DNA from 2 places in the Paraburkholderia sp. A3BS-1L genome. Region 2 is predicted to be linked to the other one. Evidence: riboswitches for the same ligand, from Rfam matches in the RefSeq annotation. Region 2 holds a riboswitch; the other holds the start of a gene.

Region 1 (5,084 bases), on a different replicon from region 2:
TCGATATCGAAATTGCCATGGATTGAGTCTGCGAATCGTTGGGCCAATAGCAGTCAATTTGCATGTATTGCCGCTTTGCCGTCATAATTGGGTATGCCATGATGGCATTGCCTATATGGGCCAAGCCAAACTTCGACATGCAAACGAAGTTCAAACAGCTGCTTGGGGGTGGGATTCCTGACAGGGAGAATGAGTATGGTTACGTTGGACGCAATCAAGCTGAAGATTGCAAAGCTTGAGAAACAGGCGGTAGCGATTGCCGAAAAGCAATCGTCCATCGGTCTCGCGAGAATTCGCGATCTGATGCAAAAGCACGGTTTGAGCGTTGCCGATATCGAGCGCTTCGTTGGCAAAAGACGCGGCCGCAGGCCCGGCGTCAAGGCTGCGAATGGCGCAGCGAAAGCGCTGCATCCCAACGCACATCCGGTCGCGGCGAAATACGCCGATCCGAAAACCGGCGCAACCTGGAGCGGACGCGGGCGTGCACCCGCCTGGATTCGCGATGCCAAGGACCGCTCGAAATTCCTGATCACGGCGGGCGCGGCGCCCAGGGCGGCATCGGCCAAAGCCGCTGGCGCGAAGAAGGCCGTGGTGAAACGTGCGGCAGCAAAAAAGGCTGGCGCAAAAACCACCGCCGTTAAAAAAGCAGCGGCTGGCAGGCCTGGGCGCAAGAAAGCTGCTCCCGCAAAGAAAGCTGCAGCAACGCGCAAGATGCCTGCAAGAAAGACACGCGCATCCGCGCCGGCCGCCGCAGCGCCCGCAACTGCAGCCTGATCCTTCTCTGATCGAACGGCTGGATCAAGCTGTTCGATAACTCACCTGACCGTAGCCGGTGTCGCGCCATTCCCGAACGGGACAGCGCAACACAGGCTACCGGTGTCGCCGCAGATCGACTGGCGGCATCTTTTTTCCATCATCCTCAATTAACAATTTCCGCAATGCTGGGCCCGATTATTTCGGCCAGCATTTGCGTCATTACCATTTGCGCGCGGCAATTTCTGAAAGGAAGGTGTAATCGGTGCGGCGCGCAATCAGAATGTATAGGTGAGTTTGCCGAACGCGGTCCGGCCGAGGCTGTTATAGCCGTACGTGGTCATGTACTGCCGGTTGAACAGATTCGAGATCGACGCGGACAGCAACAGGTGCGCATTCACCTTATACGAAGCACGCAGGCTCACCGTCGTGTACGACGGCAAATACAGCGTATTGAACTGATCGTCGAAGGTCGAGCCGCCGTAAAGCAATGACACGCCGGTGCTGAGCGCGTGGAGGTTGAATTCGTCCCACGTATGGTCGACGCTCAGGCTCACGGTTTGGCGCGGGCGGCGATTGAGCCAGGTCTGGTCGGTCACGTCCTGCGGATTCAGAATGCCGATCGCCAGACTCACGGGTGTGGACGCCCCGAGCGTGCCCTTGTACGAGAGGTCGAGCCCCTGAATGTGCGCACGCCCGACGTTTACGGGCAGAAAGGTCTGCGAATCGTAGGTGATGAGGTCGTGCACGCGCGTGTCGTACACGGCGGCCGTGAAGGTGCCGTACGACGTGTTGGCATCGAGCGCCGCTTCGATCGTGTCGCTGCGTTCTGGCTGGAGGTTGGGGTTCGCGTAGCCCGGATAGTACAGATCGTTGAAGGTCGGCAGCCGGAACGCATTGCCATAGGAAACGCGCGCTGTGTAGACCGGCGTGATCGCCCACGAGAGCGCGGCGTTGCCCGTATTGACGGCCTGCCCCTGGACGATCTCGTGGCGTCCGGCGAGGAACAGCGTCACGTCGCCGAGCGTTGCCGACTGGTGCAAAGAGACTGCGGAGTCGTTGCGCGCCGGCAAGCCGCTGGGCACCTCGACGGGCAAGTACGCCAGTTCGCGCGAGAAGTCGTAGGCGAGCTTGGTTTCGCCTGAAAGCGGCTGCCCGAACAGCGTGTGCCCACGCTCCTGATGCGTGATCGAAGTCGACGTGGAGAAGCGCGTCGAGTCGAATTGATCGGTCGGTATCGCGGGATCGTTCGAGTAGATGAACTGGCGATCGGTCGCGTAGCCCACCGACTGGTCGAATTGCGTGAACGGCGTGATGTCGAGGTGAAACGCCGCGCCGGTCGTGAGTTGATGGTCGCGCTGCCGGTCGTTGCCGCCCGCGTTGTCATAGGACAGATCGGACTGGTGATACAGCGCAAATGTGGAAATCGACCAGTTGTCGTGCGCATAGCCAAGCCGCCCATTCACGTCCTGGGCGTGATACGGATTGCGGCCGTCCTCGTGACCGTAGGCCCAGGGCCGGGTCGCGTCGATGCCCGCGGTGTTGTAGTCGTGCAGCCCCAGTGAATACGTGAGGCCTTCGAGCGCCGCGAGCGGTCCGCTCGAGGGCACGGTGCCCGAGGTGCTCAGCATCGTGTCGAAGGTCTTGTTGGACCCGCCGCCGAACGACACCGTGGTCCGGTTCGGCTGATTCGACGCGTGGCGCGTGAAGAGTTGCACGACGCCGCCCACGGCGTCCGCGCCGAACGAGGCGGCAGCGGGGCCCGAGATCACCTCGACGCGGTCGAACGCATCGGTCGGCAGGTCGGCCCATTCGGGCATGCCCGTGGTCACGGAGCCAATGCGGATCCCGTCGATGAACACGGCCACCTGCTCGGGCGACGAGCCGCGAATGCTCACCGAAGCCAGCGAGCCCGGCCCGCCGCTTTGCGACACGGTCACGCCCGGCAGCGTGGCGAGCGCCTGCGTGATGCTCGGGTCGGCGGGCGAGAGGCGGTCGAGGTCTTCGCGCGTGAGCACCTGCGTGCTCGCGTAGCGCTGGTCGAACGATTGCGGCAGATGCTGGGTGTCGCCGACCACGAGGATGTTCGACAGCGTGGTGTCGTTGTCCGAGGCGGCGGATTCGGCGGATTCGGCGGATTCGGCGGATGCGGCGGCGGCCGGCGGCTGCGTCGCGGGCATCGTGGGCGGTACGGGCGTCACGGGCGCGGCAGCGGCAGCGCTGTGCCATGCATAAACGCTCATGGCGCACGCGGCGGCGAGATGGCGGAGTTTCGGCCGGCGGTCTTGTCCGGAGCCGCCGGGAGCCGGCGGAATGTAGCTTGTGCGCTGGCCAAAGCGTTCGTCAATGCAGCGGCAACGGGCTTCCTGGGCGGAAGCCGTTTCAATCGTGGTGGACATGCAACTGATCCTGAGGTCGGGCTGTCCTTGCAACGGGCGACCGCGCACGGGCGGTGCTTGCGCATCGGGACACCCCGCCCCGTGCGGCTGCTTGGACCTCGGTCGATGGCAGGTCTCCTGGCTCGCGGGTCGACGCCCCTTGCCGGCCTTCCCGGTTTCCCAGTGGCGCGTTTGGCATGGACTTGCCGCTCACAGTTGCGGGGGCAGCCGCAGACTCGGGGTCGGGCGGCCCCACTGCGTTCCCTTTTGATCCCGTCGCCGGGAACCATCAGGGCGCAAGGGTAATGGCCGCGCGTGGCGGGCGTCAACCCGATATGCATCGGGCGTTGTGAAAACGCCCTTGGGCGCGGGCCCAAGGGCACGGCGATTCAGCCCCGAGGCCTAATTCCAGTCCAGCGCGCCGCCCGTCTGATACTCGGTCACGCGAGTTTCGAAGAAATTCTTCTCCTTGCGCAAATTGGCCTGCTCGTCGAGCCAGGGCAGCACGTTTTCGGCACCGGGAAACGGCGCGGGCATCCCCAACTGACCCGCGCGACGGTTCGCGATGTAGCGGAACTGTGCGCAATGCAAATCGGCCGAGTAACCCAGAATCGGCTCGCGCAGGATATAGCCCGCATAAGCCGTTTCCGCCGCATCGGCTTCTTCCCAGATCCGTTGCACGGCGCGCGGATCGAGTTGCAGGTTCTCCTCTTCCAGTAGCTGCCGGATGACGCGGATGCCAAAGCCGCAATGCAGCACCTCGTCGCGCATGATGTACTGGAACTGCTGCGCGGTCGCCTTCATCAACCCGCGCCGCTGGAGCGCGAATACCGGCGTAAAGCCGTTGTAGAACCAGCAGCCCTCGAACACGGCCGCGAAAAACAGGTAGGCGAGCGCGAATTCGTGCAGCGTGTCGCGGTTCGAGAGGTCGAGGCCGGGCGCCAGAATGCGTTCGAGCCGCTGGTTCGCGAGCGCGATCTTGGCGTGAATTTCGGGCACGACGCGATAGCGGTTATAGATTTCCTGTTGGTCAAGCCCGAGCGTTTCGATGCAGTGCTGGTAAGTCCAGGTATGCAACGCTTCTTCGTAGACCTGGCGAGCCTGATAGATTTGCAATTCGGGCGCGGTCATCTTTTCCATTACCGCGAGCCCGATATTGCGCATCGCCAGAATGTCCGACGTGGTGAGGTAGGCGAGCACGTTTTCGAAAACGTGTCGTTCCGTTTCGGTCAGGCGCTGCTGGTAATCGTGCACGTCGTCGCTCATGGAAATTTCGAGCGGCGTCCAGTGATTGCGGTTCGCGCTCAGAAAGCACTCCCACGCCCACGGATAGCGAAACGGCGCGAGCTGATTGATATCTCCGCGGCCGTTGACGACGCGCTTGTCTTCGGCGCGCGTGGCTTGCTGCTGCGCATGGGTTTTGCCGTTGCTGGTCATGGCTCAGAGCCCCCCCGCCAGGTAAGCGGCCACGCCTCGCTTGAAGGGACGCAGATGATCGCCCGCGCGCAACAGGACATCGCGCGCCAGGCGTGCAGGCAGATGATCCCGCGTGTAGATCGACGCGATCATGCCGGTGATCAGATAGAGTGGGCGCGTTGCCAGACGATGCTTGTGCTCGTAGCGCCGCAACAGCGCATCGGACGCGTAGTCGCGCCCGGCGAGGCAGGCTTCGCGAATCGAGCCGGCGAGCGTGCCGACGCCCGACAAGCCAAGGTTGAAGCCGTGCGCCGTGACCGGATGCATGCCCACCGCTGCATCGCCCACCGCCGCGAAGCGTCGCGCCACGAAATGCTCCGGATAAACCGCGACCAGCGGATACGCGTGTCGCGTCGTGACCAGTTCCATCTTGCCGAGGCGGTGGTCGAAGCGGCGCTCGATTTCGTCGGCGAAGGTGCGCGCGTCCGCGTGTTTGAGCCGCTCGATTTCGCGGCCCGTGAGCGTGAGCACCACGGA
Region 2 (5,084 bases):
GTCGAGGCAGCGAATCGTCCAGTGTTGATGCGCGGGGATCTCGTCGAGATGCAACAGCGGCTCCCGTCCCAGCGTGAACAGCGGGCGCGAAAATCCGGCAAGCGCTCTGCACAGCTCGCCCCATCCGTTCACGAAACGCCAGTCATCGCCGGATTGCGGCTGCCAGGCCGGACGACGCAGTGCCCAGCACGGCACACCCGCAAGCCGGCCCGCACTCGCCCCATTCGCGCTGATACGCGCCGCGTACGGATGCGTGGCATCGACGATCAGGCCGATACGCTGAACGTCGACATACCGGGCCAGCCCTTCGACTCCGCCAAAGCCGCCGACGCGAACCTTGCACGCGAGATCCTGCGGCACCCGGCCTAATCCGGCCAGGCTGTAGACGTCGCCTGGCCCGAGGCGCCGTGCGATCTTCAGCGCATCACCGGTGCCGCCCAGCAGCAGAACCCGGGTCATTGCGCGACTCCGACGAAATTCCCCACGCGGTCGATAGCAAACACTTCGACGCTAACGTCGGGCGGCACGACCCCCTGTGCGACGCGCAGAGCATGCCGGCACACGACATCGCCGAGCGCAATGCCGCGCCGGGTCGCCATCACAAGTGCCTGCTGGCTCGTGTTGGCCGCGCGGATATCGTTCTGCAAGGTCTCATCGGCGCCCGATTCCGCCGCCCATTGCGCGAGCAGCGGCAAGTCGATGCTCGAGCTGCGGCTATGCAGGTCGAGATGACCCGCCGCCAGCTTGCTCAGCTTGCCGAAACCGCCGCACAGGCTCAGCTTCTCGACCGGCGCGCGGCGCAGGTGCTTGAGCACGGCACCGACGAAATCCCCCATCTCGATCAGCGCGATGTCGGGCAGGCCATAGTGCGCGCGCATGGCGTCCTCGCTCGCGTTGCCGGTGCAGGCGGCAATATGCTGGTAGCCATTGGCCCTTGCAACGTCGATGCCCTGATGGATCGACGCGATATAGGCCGAGCACGAAAACGGCCGCACGATGCCGGTCGTACCGAGGATCGACAACCCGCCGATGATGCCGAGCCGCGGATTCATCGTCTTGAGCGCCAGCGCCTCACCGCCCTCGACGCCAATCGTGACCTCGAAGCCGCCCGCGTATCCATACTCCGCCGCGAGTTCTGCAAGGTGCTCGCACATCATCCGGCGCGGCACCGGATTGATGGCCGGCTCACCGACCGGCAAGGTCAAACCGGCGCGCGTGACGGTGCCCACGCCGGGGCCGGCATGAAACCGCACCCCCGGCTCCGTGCTCAATTGCACTCGGGCGAACACGACCGCGCCATGCGTGACATCGGGATCGTCGCCGGCATCCTTGACCGTTCCGGCTTCCGCCCCATCCGCCGCATCGCGCCCATTGATGAAGCGGCAGAACGCGAGCGGCATCGGCACATGCTGGCCTTTCGGCAGGACGATTCGGGCGACATCGGTGCAAAGGCCGCCCAGCAACAGACGCGCAGCCGCCAGCGACGTAGCCGTCGCGCAACTGCCCGTCGTATAGCCGCTGCGCAGCGGACGCGGCGCTTCCGGCGTTTCGTCGCGCATCGTCACGGCTGTGCCTCCGCCCCGGCCCGGGTCGTGGCGGATTTCGTCACGTCCAGCAACGTAATCGGCAAGGTGGCACGCCACGTATCGAAACCGCCGAGCGGCTGGGCCTCGCTCAACGCAATGCGCGTCAGGGTGCCGCCATGGCGGTTACGCCAGTCGATCAGCACCGCCTCGCCCTGAAGCGTGACCGCATTGGCCACCAGCCGGCCGCCATCGCGCAGCGCCGCCCAGCACGCATCGATCACTCCCGGCACGGTCACGCCACCGCCGATGAACACCGCATCTGGAGCAGGCAGTCCTGCCAGCGCATCGGGCGCCCGGCCCGCCACCAGTTGCAGATCCGGCACACCGAGCGCGTCGCGGTTGTGCGAAATGAAAGCCTGCCTGCGCGCATCCGACTCGATCGCGACGGCACGGCACGCCGGATGCGCGCGCATCCATTCGATGCCGATCGAGCCGCACCCTGCCCCAACATCCCACAGCAACGCACCAGGAAGCGGAGCAAGCCGCGCAAGCGTGATCGCGCGCACATCGCGCTTGGTCAACTGGCCGTCGTGCCGGAAAGCATCGTCCGGCAGACCATGCGTCAGCGGCAACGACCGGCCCCCGTGCCCAACGGGCCCCCCAGGCGTATGGCAAGCGTGACAGGTTAGCGCCACGATGTTCAGCGCACCGATCGACGTGTCCTGCCAGGCGTCTGCGCGCAAATGCAGGCGCTTCTCGCGCGGTCCAGCGAGATTTTCGAAGACCGCCATCTCGGTCGCGCCGAATCCGCGTTCGTTCAGCAGTCCGGCGATCGCAGACGGCGTTGCGCCGTCCCGGCTCAGCACCAGCACGCGTGCGCCCTCACGCAAATGCGCGTTCAGCACAGCGATGGGCCGGTTCACAAGAGACACCGTCTCGACATCCTGCAACGGCCAGCCAAGGCGCGCCGCCGCGAGCGATAACGAAGACGGGCCGGAAATCACGCGCATCTGATCAGGCGGGATCACACGCGCGAGCGTGGCCCCCACGCCGAACATCATCGGATCGCCGCTTGCCAGCACGCAGACCGGCGTACCGCGATGCGACTCGATGCTGCCGATATCGAACGGTTTCGGCCACGCTTGCCGACGCGCGCGAATCCGCGCGGGCAGCATGGCCAGATGCCGTTCACCGCCGATGACAACGCCGGCATCCAGCAACGCTCGCCGGGCCGCACGCCCCAACCCCGCGAAACCGTCCTCGCCGATACCCACAATCGTCAGCCAGCAACCCATCACACTCCCGTTCGTCATCCGCTACCCGTGACTGGCCAACCGCCTGTGCGCTTCGAGGCCTTCCTGAAAAAAGGCATAATACCCGCTTTGCCGGTGCCCTTCGGGGCTTCAAGGGAACACAGTTGAAGCTGTGGCTGCCCCCGCAACTGTAAGCAGCGAGTCCACACCCCCAGGGTGCCACTGGAGAACCGGGAAGGCCGGTGTGGACGACGACCTGCGAGCCAGGAGACCTGCCGGCCCATCGATCGTGCAAGCCATCACCGGGCGGGGTGTACCGGTGCGCGTTCTCTCCCTGTCGAGACAACGTGGCAGTCGTACGACGCCAACTTCGTTGAACCTTGAGCCACGTTTCACAGCCTTCGTTACGGCCATCGGCCTGCCCTGCGTTGTCGCGCATCGTCGCTGCGCGCGACGGCGGGCTGTGTCGCGTCAAGCTGCCCGGCGGCGTGCTGCACGCGGCGCAGGCGCTCGCCATCGCCGATGCAGCCGGGGCGCATGCATCGGGAATCGTCGAGCTGACGAATCGCGCCAATCTGCAATTGCGCGGCGTGAAATCGGGTCACGAAGCCGAACTGAGCCGGCGACTGCGCGATGCGGGCCTCGGGCCGCATGTTCCGTGCGCGCTGACCTTGCCCCCATTGCAGGCCGCATCGCAGGCCGCATCGCAGGCAACGGCAGCCGACGACGTGCGCAATCTGCTGCTGAGCCCAAGCGCCGGCATCGACGAACACGCCTTGTGCGACACGCAACCGCTCGCCCGGGAGATCCTTCTCCTGCTGCAAAGCGAGCCACGTCTTGCTGCGCTGTCCCCCAAATTTTGCGTGCTGCTCGACGGCGGCGAGCGTCTCGCCGCGCTCGATCATCCCCATGATCTCTGGTTCGCTGCAATGGAAGCGAAAGCCGATGACAACCCGTGGTTCGCCATCGGTCTTGCGGGGCAGCCGCCTGCGTGGCAAGACAGTGCGGCAAACCCCGCACTGGCCGCGGTTCGCGCGCGCGATCTCCCCACCATGATCATGGCGCTGCTGCACACGTTTCTCGACGTCGCCGCGCCCGACGAAAACCGCATGCGCGACCTTCTCCGCCGGCTGTCTGGCGCAGATCTCGTGACACGCGCCGCCGCCCGCGCTGCCATCGAACTGCGATGCGATTCCACGGTTTGCGCATGGCGTCGCGCCCCCGCCAACCCTGGCCGCCGATTCGGCGCCTGGCGGCAACGCGATGCCCGCCTGTCGCATGTCGGCGGCCAGCCGCCGCTGGGCCGTATCGATACGCAGGGTCTGCGCGCACTCTCGCGGCTTGCCCAGGACCACGGCAACGGCACGTTCAGGTTGACGCCATGGCAAAGCGTGCTGATACCCGATGTGCCAGCCCCGGCTATCGAGGATGCCAAACAGCGCCTCGCGTCGCCCGGATTCCTGCTCGATGCTCGGGCGCCGCTCGCGCGGCTCATCGCATGCGCCGGCTCGACAGGCTGCGCGAAAGGGCTCGCCGATACCAAGCGCGACGCGCTCGATCTCGCGCAACGGCTGCCCGATGGCGTCGCAGCCCATCTGAGCGGCTGCCCGCGTTCGTGTGCGGCGGCGCACTGTGCGCCGTACACGCTGCTGGCCGTCGAACCGGGTCGTTACGACCTCTATCGCCAGGAGCCGTCGCCGGCCTGCGTGCCCCTGGCCACGTCCGATGCCGCCGGACGCTTTGGCGTGCGCATCGGCACAAATCTGACCATCGAAGCGGCAGCCCGACTGCTAGGCGCTGCCGCCCGGAGCACACTTGATGACTGACTACGTTCGCGACGGACAAACCATCTACCGCCAGTCGTTCGCCACGATACGCGCCGAAACCGACCTGTCCCGCATCCCGCCCGACCTCGAAAAACTCGCCGTTCGCGTGATTCACGCGTGCGGGATGGTCGATATCGTCGATGCATTGCGTTTCTCCGATGGCGCGGGCGCAGCCGGCCGCGACGCGCTTGCCGGCGGCGCGCCGATCCTCTGCGATGCACGCATGGTTGCGCAAGGCGTCACGCGCGCGCGTCTGCCCGCTTCCAATGAGGTGTTGTGCACGCTCGGCGACCCGGCCGTGCCGGAACTCGCGCGCACGATCGGCAACACGCGCTCGGCGGCGGCGCTCGAGCTCTGGCGCTCAAAGCTCGAAGGCAGCGTCGTCGCAATCGGCAACGCACCCACCGCGCTGTTCCACCTGCTCGACATGCTCGACGCCGGCGCACCGCGCCCTGCACTGATCCTCGGATTTCCCGTGG

What was found. Region 2 has a riboswitch for cobalamin ahead of cobG (precorrin-3B synthase). Riboswitches for the same ligand answer to the same signal wherever they lie in the genome.
Region 1: it holds a riboswitch for cobalamin, as region 2 does, so the genes downstream of both, P5W99_RS28620 (TonB-dependent receptor domain-containing protein) here and cobG (precorrin-3B synthase) in region 2, are expected to answer to the same signal.

The regions. Positions count from the first base shown of each region.
Region 1 covers NZ_CP120444.1:771,857-776,940, reverse strand. The annotation lists gene P5W99_RS28625 (H-NS histone family protein) at 196-774, shown strand; gene P5W99_RS28620 (TonB-dependent receptor domain-containing protein) at 1,032-2,933, opposite strand; cobalamin riboswitch at 3,243-3,437, opposite strand; gene P5W99_RS28615 (ribonucleotide-diphosphate reductase subunit beta) at 3,534-4,568, opposite strand; gene ubiM (5-demethoxyubiquinol-8 5-hydroxylase UbiM) at 4,572-5,084, opposite strand, start outside.
Region 2 covers NZ_CP120443.1:840,714-845,797, reverse strand. The annotation lists gene P5W99_RS18960 (cobalt-precorrin-6A reductase) at 1-459, opposite strand, end outside; gene P5W99_RS18955 (cobalt-precorrin-5B (C(1))-methyltransferase) at 456-1,559, opposite strand; gene cbiE (precorrin-6y C5,15-methyltransferase (decarboxylating) subunit CbiE) at 1,562-2,821, opposite strand; cobalamin riboswitch at 2,896-3,073, shown strand; gene cobG (precorrin-3B synthase) at 3,208-4,605, shown strand; gene P5W99_RS18940 (precorrin-8X methylmutase) at 4,598-5,084, shown strand, end outside.